Regions from separate parts of the Chromobacterium violaceum ATCC 12472 genome, predicted to be linked through region 3. Evidence: predicted binding sites of a transcription regulator. Region 3 holds the regulator's gene; each other region holds the start of a gene.

Region 1 (4,208 bases), 2.4 Mb from region 3:
AGCGCGCTGCCCTGGCCGGTTTCGAAATACATCACATTGTCGCCCACCGTGCCGCGCTTCAGCTCCCGCGCCGCCTGATGCGCCTCGTCCAGCACGGCGAGGCTGACGCCGAAGCCGGCGTTGGCCTTCTGAGTGCCGGCGATGGACTGGAACACCAGATCCACCGGCGCGCCCCGGCGCATCAGGTCCAGCGTGCTGGTGACGTGGGTGAGCACGCAGCTCTGGGTAGGGATGGCGTAGCGCTGGCGCACCTCGTCCAGCAGCGTCAGCAAGCTCCGGATGTCGTCCGGGCTGTCGCCGGCCGGGTTGATGCCGATCACCGCGTCGCCGGCGCCGTACAGCAGGCCGTCCAGCGTCGCGGCGGCGATGGCGCGCGCGTCGTCGGCCGGATGATTGGGCTGCAGCCGCACGCCCATGCGGCCGGGCAGTCCCTGGGTGTTGCGGAAGGCGGTGACGACGCGGCATTTCCTCGCCGCCAGCACCAGGTCCTGGTTGCGCATCAGCTTGGACACCGCCGCCGCCATTTCCGGCGTGAGGCCGGGCGCCAGCGCCGCCAGCGTTTCCGCGGTGGCGGCGTCGGACAGCAGCCAGTCGCGCAGGCCGCCGACGGTCAGGTGCGATACGGCGGCGAAGGCGGCCTGGTCATGGCTGTCCAGGATCAGCCGGGTGACCTCGTCCTCCTCGTACGGAATCACCGCCTGGTTGAGAAAGACCTTCAGCGGCAAGTCGGCCAGGCACATCTGCGCCGCCACCCGCTCTTCGGCGCTGGCGGCGGCGACGCCGGCCAGCTGGTCGCCGGAGCGCAGGGGACTGGCGCGCGCCAGCAGCGTTTTCAAGTCGGCGAAGCGGTAGGTTCGCGGGCCTATGGCGATGGCGTGGCTCATGTCGGACTCCGGACGGAGGGGGCTGGCTCGGCTGGCGGCTCGGCCAAACCTTGCAGCTGCGCGTCGTCGGCGGCGGCGGCGCGCTGGCGGGCGGTGGCGAGGAAATACAGGTAGCCGGCGGCCAGCATCGCGGCGAAGATGCCGGCCAGCAGCAGGTTGTAATACACCATGGCGACCAGGCAGATGACGGAACAGCCCAGCGCCAGCGCCGGCAGCCACGGATAACAGGGCGCGGAGAACGGCCGGGGCAGCGCCGGCTCGCGGCCGCGCAGCCGGAACAGCGCCAGCATCGACACGATGTACATGACGATGGCGCCGAACACCGACAGCGTGACGATGTTGGCGGTCAGCGGCTGGCCGGCGATCTGCACCAAGTCGTCGCTGAAGATGGCGGCGATGCCGACCGCGCCGCCGGCCAGGATGGCGCGGTGCGGCGTCTTGAAGCGCGGATGGACGGCGGCCAGCGCGCGCGGCAGGTAGCCGGCCCGCGCCAGGGCGAAGATCTGCCGCGAATAGCCCATGATGATGCCGTGGAACGACGCCACCAGGCCGAACAGGCCCAGCCACACCAGCATGTGCAGCCAGCCGCTGTGCGCGCCGACGATCTGCTTCATCGCCTGCGGCAGCGGGTCGTTGATATTGGCCAGCCGGCTCCAGTCGCCGGCGCCGCCGGCCATCACCATCACGCCGAAGGCCAGCGCCACCAGGGTGAGGATGCCGGCGATGTAGGCGCGCGGGATGGTGCGCGCCGGGTCTTTGGCCTCTTCGGCCGCCATCGCCGCGCCCTCTATCGCCAGGAAGAACCAGATCGCGAACGGCAGGGCGGCGAACATGCCGCCGACCGCGCCCCAGTGGAAGGCGTTCTGCCCGGCCCAGCCTTGGTGCATGAAGTGCGCCCAACTGAAGCCCGGCGCCACCACGCCCATGAACACCAAGAGTTCGAAGATGGCCAGCAGCGTCACCGCCAGCTCGAACATCGCGGCGATGCCGACCCCGGCGATGTTCAGCGCCATGAAGACCAGGTAGGCGCCGCAGGCGCTCCACTTGGGCGCCAGCGACGGGAACTGCACATTGAGATACGCGCCTATCGCCAGCGCGATGGCCGGCGGGGCGAACACGAATTCGCACAAGGTGGCGAAGCCGGCGACGAAGCCGCCCAGCGGGCCGAAGGCGCGGCGGGCGTAGGCGAACGGCCCGCCGGCGTGCGGGATGGCGGTGGTCAGCTCGGTGAAGCTGAAGATGAAGGCGGTGTACATCAGCGCGACGAACAGCGTCGCGCACAGAAAGCCCAGGGGGCCGGCCTGCGCCCAGCCGTAGCTCCAGCCGAAGTATTCGCCGGATATCACCAGGCCGACGGCGATGCCCCATAATTGCCAGCCGCCGAGCTTGCGCGCGAGGCCGGGTGTCGATGCGTTCATGGCAGACTCCTGTCCGATTGGATGGCCTTCCGCGGGGGAAGGGCGGGCATGCCCGCATCGCCCGTTTATGCAAAAAGAATGCCAGTGTCCGCCGCCGATTTCAATGCGCGCCGCAGCATGGCTGCTTGCGGCGCGCGCCATGCTAGAATCGATGACGATACGCAATCAGCAGCAGGGGAACGCAGATGTCAGGCAGCAGCATGGGACGATTGTTTACGGTGACCTCCTTCGGCGAGAGCCACGGGCCGGGCATAGGCTGCGTGGTGGACGGCTGCCCGCCGGGCCTGGCGCTGAGCGAGGCGGACATCCAGCTTGAGCTGGACCGCCGCAAGCCCGGCACCAGCCGCCACGTGACCCAGCGCCGCGAGCCGGATACCGTGGAAATCCTGTCCGGCGTCTACGAGGGCAAGACCACCGGCACGCCGATCGCGCTGCTGATCCGCAACACCGACCAGCGCAGCAAGGACTACGGCAACATCGCCGACACCTTCCGCCCCGGCCACGCCGACTATTGCTACTGGCACAAGTACGGCACCCGCGACCCGCGCGGCGGCGGCCGCTCCTCCGCGCGCGAGACCGCGGTGCGCGTCGCCGCCGGCGCCATCGCCAAGAAGTGGCTGAACGAGAAGTACGGCATCGTGATCCGCGGCCATATGACCCAGATCGGCGAAGTGGCCATTCCGTTCAAAAGCTGGGAGCACGTGGGCGGCAATCCCTTCTTCAGCGCCGATCCGGACATCGTGCCGCGGCTGGAGGAATACATGGACTCCATCCGCAAGAGCTTGGATTCCATCGGCGCGCGGCTGCGCGTGGTGGCCGACAACGTGCCGGTGGGCTGGGGCGAGCCGGTGTTCGACCGCCTTGACGCCGACATCGCCTACGCCATGATGAGCATCAACGCGGTGAAGGGCGTGGAGATCGGCGCCGGCTTCGGCTGCGTGACGCAAAAAGGCAGCGAGCACGGCGACGAGCTGACGCCGCGGGGCTTCGCCAGCAACCACGCCGGAGGCGTGCTGGGCGGCATCTCCACCGGCCAGCAGATCGACGTTTCCATCGCGATCAAGCCGACCTCGTCGATCGCCCAGCCGCGCCGCTCGATCAACAAGCAGGGCGAGGCGGTGACGATGGAAACCCATGGCCGCCACGACCCCTGCGTCGGCATCCGCGCCACGCCGATCGCCGAGGCGATGCTGGCGCTGGTGTTGATCGACCATGCGTTGCGGCACCGCGCCCAGTGCGGCGACGTGAGGGTGGAAACGCCGAGAATTGCAGGTCATATCGGCTAGAATGCAGATATACCGGCCGGGCAGGGCTGCGGCCAGTTCAACCTTGGGATGACACCATGCTGAAAAATCTGATAGATGGATTGGCCGGACGTCTGAAGAAGAATGCGCATGATGAGGAGGCTCCGCCGCTGGAGGAAACCGCGGAAACGCCCGCCGCAGTCATCCCGCCGCCTCCGCCGGAGGATGAGCCGGCCGAGCTGCCCGCCACCTTGGGCTTCGTCTCCCACCAGCCGGTGATGGACCGCCAGCAGCGCGTGGTCGCCTACGATTTCTTCGTCCGCCAGGGCAAGCGCAACATCGAGGCCGGCAAGCAGCAGGAGTTCGACCGGCTGCTGCTGGCCACGCTGCACAATATGGACATCTTCCGGCTGCTGGCCTACCGCCGCGCCTTTGTCCACATCGCGATGACCTCGCTCGACGACCCGCAGCTGCGCGGCATGCCCGCCGGTAGCGTGATTTTCGTGCTGGAGCCGCTGCCGGGCATGGTGGTGGCTGAGCATATGCTGCGCCAGCTGGACGAGCTGCAGAAGCTCGGGCTGCGCTTCGCGTTGGAGCCCGCCGCCTACGACCAGAACATGCTGAGCCCGGCGCTGCAGGCCGATCTGTTCAGCCGCGTCGAT
Region 2 (4,208 bases), 470 kb from region 3:
ACTTCGTGCGCCATGGGCGTGTGGTTTCCCATCTGGACGCTGCGCTGGCGTCGGCGCTGGCCCACACCCGCCAGCCGTCCAATTTGCCCGATACGCTGAGTCTGCCGGCCGCCGCGTTTTTCCTGCATGTGCCGGGCGAAGGCGGCGCTTTCGTCGTGCATCAGCCCGAACGCCGCGCCCTGCTGTTGACGATGGTGCGCATGGGCTTCGCGCCGAATGGCGTCAACTGGCTGCAGGCGGCCGACCAGGTGGAGCTGGCCCGGGTCGAATATCCGGGCGAGCTGGCGCCGCAGCTGGAGGCCGTGCCGGACGAATGGCGGGCGCTGCTGTCTTCCGTGCTGAACGGGCTGGCGATGATGACCCAGCCCAAGCTCGAGCTGTCCAAGGGCTGGGAGGCTTCCGCTCCGGCCGGATGGGTGGCCGATGCCGCGCATCCGTCGTGCGTCAAGACCCGGCAGAAGGCGCGCAGCCAACTGCTGAAATCGGGTTTCGGCGAAGTGACGTTCTGCCGGGTGGCGGAGCTGGCCGACGGCGCCGAATACGCCAGCCAGGGCTATTGGCGCCGCCAGTCTTTCGGCGCCGACAAGGCGCACTCGCGCCTGGTGTGGGTGGCGCCGCGCTGACCGCCGGCGACCCGGCCCAAGCGCCATGGCGCGGGTCGAGAGCTCCGATGTGAAAAAAACGCCCGGCTTGCCGGGCGTTTTTCCATGCGCGCGGCTTCCGGTCAGTATTCGTTGAGCAGGGTGCGGATCAGCTCGCGGAGCTTGTCCATGTCGAAGGGCTTCTGGCAGCAGGCCGCGATGCCGGCATCCTCCAGGTCGTCCTTGTTGATATTGTCGCTATCGCTGGTGATCATTAGCACCGGGGCGTCCGGTTGCAGGCCGCTGCTGCGGACGTGGCGCGCGAAATCCAGCCCGTCCATGCCCGGCATGTGGTAGTCGGTGATGATCAGCTTGAACGGCTCCTGCTCCAGGTAGGGAATGGCGGCTTCGCTGCTGGCCGCTTCGCAGAAGTGCTCGAAGCCCAGCTTTTCCAGTACCTGCCGGATGTGGTGGCGAGAGGTGCTGCTGTCGTCGACGATCAGCACGTTCATCAGCGCCATGTCGGCATCGACTTCGGCGCCCAGGCTGGGGCAGTTGAGGAAGTTCATCACCGACTGCATCGCCTGGTCGAACTCATCGTGGGTGAATGGCTTGGGCAGGATGGCCAGGCTGCCGGCCTGGCGTATCGTTTCCAGCCGCTCCGGATTGGTTTCGCTGGAGATCAGGATGAAGGGCAGGTCGTACAGATCCGTGCTTTCCCGAAGTTCCCGGACCAGCTCGGCGCCGGTGATGTCGGGCAGGTGGTAGGCGCTGATGATCAGGTTCGGCCGCCGTTGCCGGGCCTGCTCTATCAGCTCGCGGCCGGATGGATGCACTTCTATCTGCGCGGCGCCCATGGCCTCCAGCGCCTTGGTGATGATTTGCGCCTGAACCGGCGAGGGTTCGGCCAGTGAGATCAGCAGTTGTTCCAAAGCCAGCATTGCTCCGCTCCGACATTCTACTTATTTGCATTATTGTCGGTTTGGCACGATTTGGATGGACCGGCAAGCAAAATCCGCAGATGGCCTGATTTGAGTGGCGCCGCCGCGCGGGCGGCAAGTTTTGCCGCTGCCATCCTTTCGGCCGTCCGGCAAACTTGCCGCTTGGCGCCGAATCGGCGTGAAAACTTGGCTTTTCGGGCCTTTCGGGTGCTGGCACACTTCGTGCTTTAGCGTAGGCCAGCGAGGAGATTGCCCAATGCTAGACAAGATTGCCCACTATTTCGACTTTCAGCAGCGCGCGCTGAACTTGCAGGCGTATCGTGCCGAAGTGATAGGCAGCAATGTGGCGAACGCCGAAACGCCGTATTACAAGGCGGTGGATTTCGATTTCAAGTCGGCGCTTCAGGCGCAGGTGGACAAGCAGGGGCAGCTGGGACTGGCGCTGACCGACGCGCGCCATATCGCAAACCAGACTGGCGGCGCCGCCGGCGTGCAGCTGCAATACCGCAGCGCGGTGCAGCCCAGCCTGGACGGCAACACGGTCGACATGGATATCGAGCGCGGCGCTTTCGCCGACAACGCTTTGCAGTATCAGTCCACGCTGGCGTTTCTGAACAAGAAGATCAGCGGGCTGAACTCGGCGATCCAGGGCAGCGGCAACGGAGGCTGATTGAATGTCCTTGTCCAATCTCTTCAATATTTCGGGTTCCGCGCTTTCCGCGCAGTCGATGCGGCTCAACGTGGTGGCCAGCAACCTGGCCAACGCCGAAAGCGCCACCAGCTCCACCGGGCAGCCGTACAAGGGTCGCCACGTGGTGTTCACCGCGGTGCCGGTGGATGCCGCCCAGCCCCAGGTGGCCGGCGTGCGCGTCACTTCGGTGGTAGAGGATCAATCGCCGCCGCGGCTGAAGTACGAACCGGGTAATCCGCTGGCTGACGAGCGCGGCTACGTGACCATGCCCAATGTCAACGTGGTGGAGGAGATGGCCGACATGATCGCCGCTTCTCGCGCCTACCAGAACAACGTTGAGATGATGAACACCGCCAAGAGTCTGCTGCAGAAAACCCTGCAGCTGGGCCAGTAATTTAAGGAGCGACAGTCATGGCCTCTGCAGCTGGAACCACTTTCAATTTCAACTCGCTGAACAATCAGCTGGCGCCGGGCGCCTCCAGCATGCAGGCGGCGAATGGCGGCGCGTCCGGCAATACAGGCAGCGCCACCAGCGCGCAGAGCCTGCAGAACAATTTTCTGACGCTGCTGACGGCGCAGTTGAATGCGCAGGATCCGCTCAATCCGATGGACAACAGCCAGCTGACCAGCCAGATGGCGCAGATCAGCCAGGTTTCGGGCCTGCAGTCGCTGAATCTGACCATGCAGCAACTGGTCGCTTCCCAGAACGCGTCGCAATCGATGATGGCGACCGGCATGATAGGCAACAACGTGCTGGTCGCCGGCAACACGCTGGCGTCGCCGGCCGCGGGGCAGACGACCCAGGGCGGCGTCATGCTCAGCGGCCCGGCCTCGTCCTATCAGGTCAGCGTGCTGGACAAGAACGGCAATGTCGTCGATACCGTAACCGTCGCCAATCCCAGCAAGGGCCTGAATACCTTCAACTGGGACGGGACGGATGGGAAGGGCCATGCCTTGCCCGCCGGGAATTACACTTTCCAGGTCAAGGTGACGCAGGCCAGCGCGGGCGGCAACACGACCGCGACCGCGTACAACAACCAGAAGGTCCAGGCGGTGTCCTGGCTCAACGGCTCGCCGATGTTGGTGTTGCCGGGCAATCAGTCCGTGCCGCTGTCGGCCGTGGCGCAGATGTCTTGATCGTCGCTTGACGCAAGGTTGAATGAAGGAGCGGTAAAATGGGTTTTCAACAAGGCCTCAGCGGAATCAACGCGGCGTCGGTCCAGCTGGATTCGATCGGCAACAACGTCGCCAACGCCAATACGGTGGGTTTCAAGAGCTCGCGCACAGAGTTCGGCGATCTGTACGCGCAAAGCATTTTCGGCACCGCGGCGAACTCGCCGGGCAATGGCGTCAGCGTCCTTGCGGTGACCGCCAACATGTCGGCGGGCAATACCGAAAACACCGGACGTAGCCTGGACCTTGCCATCAACAACAATGGCTTCTTCATCATGAACCAGCCCAACGGCACCCAGACCTATTCCCGGGACGGGCAGTTCCAGGTGAACAGCCAGGGTTATCTGGTGAACAGCTACGGCGCCTACCTGCAAGGGTACGGGGTCAACACTTCCGGCCAGCCGCAGGTCGGCCCGCTGCAGAATCTCCAGATCACCAACACCACCATTTCCCCGCAGGCCACTTCGCAAATCTCGTGGCCGGTGCAACTGAACTCCAATGCCACGGTGCCGGTCAACTCGCCGGTGAATCCCACCGATCCGACCACGTATAATTGGCCTAGTCCTACGGTGGTGTACGACAGCCTCGGCAATTCCCACCAGGTGACGCTCTATTATTCGCTGGCCTCCACCAGCGCCACCGGCAATACCTGGACGGTCACGCCTTACGTGGACGGCGCGCCCGCGACGATCCCCGGCGGCGGCAGCGGCAATACCAATTTCTCGGTGAAGTTCAACAACAACGGCAGCTTGGCGAACACCACGCCGGCCAACGTGAACCTGACCTTCAACACCACCAACGGTTCTTCCACGCCGCAGACCG
Region 3 (4,208 bases):
AGCGTGTCCGGGCCGATGCGGTACAGCTCCACCGCGTCGTCGGCCACCATGCCGTGGCCGCGGGAAATCAGCTCCAGCGCCAGTTCGCTCTTGCCCATCGCCGAGTCGCCCATGATCAGCACGCCGATCTCGAACACGTCGAGGAACACGCCGTGCAGCACCGTGGACACCGCCAGCGCCCGCGCCAGGTAAATCCGCAGCACGTCCATCAGGTACGGGCTTTCCAGCGTGCTGCACATCAAGGGCACGTTGTGGCTGTGGCAGTAGTCGCGCAGCAGCCGGGGCACGGGCTGGCCGTTGGCCACCATCACCACCGACATGCTCTTGTGGAACAGCTGGTCCAGCGCGGTCTTGGCCGCCGACTGCTCCAGCTTGTTCAGGTAGTCCACCTCGGCGAGGCCCAGCACCTGCACCCGGTTGGGGTGGATGAAGTTCAGGTGGCCGACCAGGGCCAGCGTAGGACGCTGGTCGTCGTTGCCAATCACATTGTCGGAGCCGCCGGTGCCGGCGACCCAGGTGAGATTCAGTTTCTGCTGGTTTTCCTGATACAGCCGGCGCACGGTGATGCTAGGCATGGGGGGTCCATTCGCAAAGCAGCTGGTACAGGTCGTCGCGCGCGTCCACGCCCAGCATCTGCTCGCGCATCTGGCGGCTGGAGAACATCTGCGCCAGCTCCGACAGCACCTGCAGATGCAGGTCGGTGGCGTGCTCGGGCACCAGCAGCACGAACAGGCATTGCACCGGCTTGCCGTCCGGGGCGTCGAAGGGGATGGGCGCCTTCAGGCGGATGAACACGCCGGTGGCTTCCTTCAGGCCGCGCGCGCGGCCATGGGGGATGGCCACGCCCTGGCCGAGTCCGGTGGAGCCCAGTTTTTCACGGCTGAACAGGCTGTCGAAAATCTCGCTGCGGGCGATGCCGCGGGTGTTTTCCACCAGCAGGCCCACCTGCTCGAACACCCGTTTCTTGCTGGCGACGTCCAGGTCCAGCAGGATATGGTCCGGGGTCAGGATCTTGCCGATGAGATTCATGTTGGATTATGCATGCGGCTTTTGGGGAAACTGTGGATTCTACGTTGCCTTGATAGTACTGAAAACCGGCAAGCGCAAAGAAAAACGGGAACCGCCAGGCTCCCGTTCTCTTCAGTCAGGCCTTACAGCGAAGCCTGGGTCTGCGAGGCCTCGCCCGAGCCCAGCGCGCGGTGCTCGGTCAGCTTTTCCTTGTATTTCAGGACCTGGCGGTCCAGCTTGTCCATCAGGATATCGATGGCGGCGTAGAGATCGGCCTCGGAAGCCTCGATGTGGATGTCCTTGCCGGACAGGTGCACATTGACTTCGGCCTTCTGGACCAGCTTGTCCACCGACAGGGTGACGGAGATGTCGATCACATGGTCGACATGGCGGGTAATGCGCTCCAGCTTGTTCTCGATGTATTCGCGCAGCGACGGGGTGACTTCCAGGTGCAGGCCAGTTACTTTGAGGTTCATACCCTAGCTCCTTCTGGTGTTGACCGCCCGGTCGGGTTGTCGGGCGGCATTGTATTCTTGAGGCGCCCTACAGCGCCTTGCGCAGATTCACCGCCGGAATCTGCATGGCTTCACGATACTTGGCTACGGTGCGTCTGGCAACCTGAATTCCCTGTTTGGCCAGCGCGTCGGCGATGGCGCTGTCGGACAGCGGCTTGGCGCGGTCCTCGGCGTCTATCATGCCGCGGATATGGGCCTTGATCGCGGTGGCGGAGCACTCGCCGCCGCTTTCAGTTTCCAGCGAACTGCCGAAGAAATACTTGAGCTCGAACAAACCCCGCGAACAGAGCAGGTATTTCTGGCTGGTGGATCGGGAAACGGTGGATTCGTGCAGGCCCAGCTCTTCCGCGATGTCCCGCAGAATCAGCGGGCGCATCGCCACTTCGCCGTGCTCAAAGAACAACTGTTGACGCTCGACAATAGCTTCCGCCACTTTGAGTATGGTGTCAAATCGCTGCTGGATGTTCTTGACCAGCCAGCGCGCCTCCTGCAGACGGCCCGACATTTCGCCGCCGGCGCGGTGGTCGGCCAGCATCCGTTCGTACAGCCGGTTGACCCGCAGGCGGGGCATCGCGGCGCGGTTGAGCTCGGCGGTCCAGCGGCCGCGCAGCTTGCGTACGCTGATGTCGGGGATCACGTAGTGGACGTCGCCGTGGCCGAAGCCGGTGGCGGGATGGGGGTTGAGCCTGGCGATCAGCGCCTGCGCGTCGCGCAGCGCGGCGTCGTCGCAGCGCAGCAGCTTTTTCAGCCTGGCGTAGTCGCGTCCGCCCAGCAATGCCAGATGCTCGCGGACGATGGCCAGCGCCAGCGCGTGCCCGGGCTCGTCTCCCGGCAGGCGCCGCAGCTGCAGCGTCAGCGATTCGGCCAGCGAGCGGGCGCCGACGCCGGCCGGGTCGAACTGCTGCAGCAGCGCGAGGCCCACCGCCAGCTCGTCGCTGTCCAGCTCCAGTTCCAGCGGCAGGTTGCCGGCCAGTTCGTCCAGTCCCAGCGGCAGGTAGCCGTCGTCGTCCAGCTCCTCGATCAGCAGGCTGACCACCGCGCGGTCGCGGTCGGTGAGGGCGAGCTCGCCCAGCTGGGTCAGCAGGTGCTCGCGCAGGCTGATGGGGCAGGGCACGTTGAGCATGGGGTCGAAGTCGTCGTCGTCCCCCTTGCGTGCGCCCGCGCCCCAGTCCAGCAGCTCGCCGGCGCCGTCGTCGCGGCTATCGGCTTCCTGCGCTTCGACCGGGCTGTCCTGCTGTTCGGGGCCGTCGCCCGGGGCCTCGCCGTCGCGGGGCTCGTCGCCGCGCTCCAGCAGCGGATTGTCGAGCAGGAAGCGTTCCACTTCCGCCTGCAGATCCAGCGTGGACAGCTGCAGCAGCTTGATCGACTGCTGCAGCTGCGGCGTCAGCGTCAGTTGCTGGGATACCTTGAGCTGAAGGGCCTGTTTCATCGCTTACAGGTGGAAGTGCTCGCCGAGGTAGACCTCGCGCACTTTCTCGTTGTTGACCAGTTCTTCCGGCTGGCCGGAGGCCAGCACCGAGCCGTCGCTGATGATGTAGGCGCGGTCGCAGATGCGCAGCGTTTCGCGCACGTTGTGGTCGGTGATCAGCACGCCGATGCCGCGCTCCTTCAGGAAGGAGATGATCTTCTGGATGTCGATCACCGCGATCGGGTCCACGCCGGCGAACGGTTCGTCCAGCAGGATGAAGCGGGGGCGGGTGGCCAGCACGCGGGCGATCTCCACCCGGCGCCGCTCGCCGCCGGACAGCGACAGCGCGTTGCTGTCGCGCAGGTGGCCGATGTTCAGGTCGTCCAGCAGCAGGTCCAGCTCTTTTTCCAGCTCCTTGCCCTTGAGGCCGGCGATCTCCAGGATGGCGGCGATGTTTTCCTCCACCGTCATGCGGCGGAAGATGGACGCTTCCTGGGGCAGGTAGCCCAGGCCCAGCTGGGCGCGCTGGTGGATCGGGTAGCGGGTGATGGACGCGTCGTCCAGCCGGATGTCGCCGTCGTCGGCGCCGATCAGGCCGACAATCATGTAGAAGCTGGTGGTCTTGCCGGCGCCGTTGGGGCCGAGCAGGCCGACCACTTCGCCGCTGTCTATGCTCAGCGACACGTCCTTGACCACGGTGCGCTTCTTGAAGCGCTTTTTCAGCTTGGAGACAGTGAGGGTGCTGTGCTTCATGGCTTGGCGGCTCCGGCGGCGGGCTTGGCGGCCGCCGGCTGCGACGCGGAGGTCTTGGGCTGCAGGATCACCGTGGTGCGTCCGCCGCCCTTGCCGGCGCTGGCGCCGCCGCCCATCACCTGGTAGACCTCGCTCTGGGTGTCGTAGGTGATCACGTTGCCGATCACGAGGTCGCCGTTGCGCTTGACGCGGGCGTTGCCGGTCAGCACCGCGAAGTGCTTGGCGCTGTCGTAGTCGAGCTTGCTGGATTGGCCTTCGATCCAGCCGCTGTTGTTGTCCAGCTTCTGGCGGAAGGTGACGATGCGGCCGGTGGCCTGCAGCGTCTGGTTGCCCTGCTGGTCCTGCGTGGCGACTACCTTGTCGGCGTTCAGGCGCAGCGTGCCCTGCACCACCACCACGTTGCCGGTGCAGGTGGAGATGCCCTTGGTCTGCTCCATGGTGCAGCCGTTGTCGCTGGTGATTTCGATGGGCTTGGTTTTATCCGCCTGTTCGGCGTGGGCCAGCGCGGCGGCGGACAGCAGCAG

What was found. The regulator sigma-54, encoded in region 3, starts transcription at its own class of promoters, with help from an activator protein. The targets are predictions, from matches to a motif close to CTGGCACGCTTCATGCTT.
Region 1: a site for sigma-54 is predicted at 2,370-2,387, ahead of eat (ethanolamine permease). Genes of this name have one in related genera too.
Region 2: a site for sigma-54 is predicted at 1,733-1,750, ahead of flgB (flagellar basal body rod protein FlgB). Genes of this name have one in related genera too.

The regions. Positions count from the first base shown of each region.
Region 1 covers NC_005085.1:1,248,153-1,252,360, forward strand. The annotation lists gene CV_RS05820 (ethanolamine ammonia-lyase subunit EutB) at 1-884, opposite strand, end outside; gene eat (ethanolamine permease) at 881-2,302, opposite strand; gene aroC (chorismate synthase) at 2,488-3,588, shown strand; gene CV_RS05835 (EAL and HDOD domain-containing protein) at 3,645-4,208, shown strand, end outside.
Region 2 covers NC_005085.1:3,161,851-3,166,058, reverse strand. The annotation lists gene CV_RS14145 (hypothetical protein) at 1-623, shown strand, start outside; gene CV_RS14140 (response regulator) at 725-1,522, opposite strand; gene flgB (flagellar basal body rod protein FlgB) at 1,779-2,192, shown strand; gene flgC (flagellar basal body rod protein FlgC) at 2,197-2,607, shown strand; gene CV_RS14125 (flagellar hook assembly protein FlgD) at 2,625-3,350, shown strand; gene flgE (flagellar hook protein FlgE) at 3,389-4,208, shown strand, end outside.
Region 3 covers NC_005085.1:3,628,850-3,633,057, reverse strand. The annotation lists gene hprK (HPr(Ser) kinase/phosphatase) at 1-575, opposite strand, end outside; gene ptsN (PTS IIA-like nitrogen regulatory protein PtsN) at 568-1,029, opposite strand; gene hpf (ribosome hibernation-promoting factor, HPF/YfiA family) at 1,152-1,484, opposite strand; gene CV_RS16430 (RNA polymerase factor sigma-54) at 1,552-2,952, opposite strand; gene lptB (LPS export ABC transporter ATP-binding protein) at 2,956-3,684, opposite strand; gene lptA (lipopolysaccharide transport periplasmic protein LptA) at 3,681-4,208, opposite strand, start outside.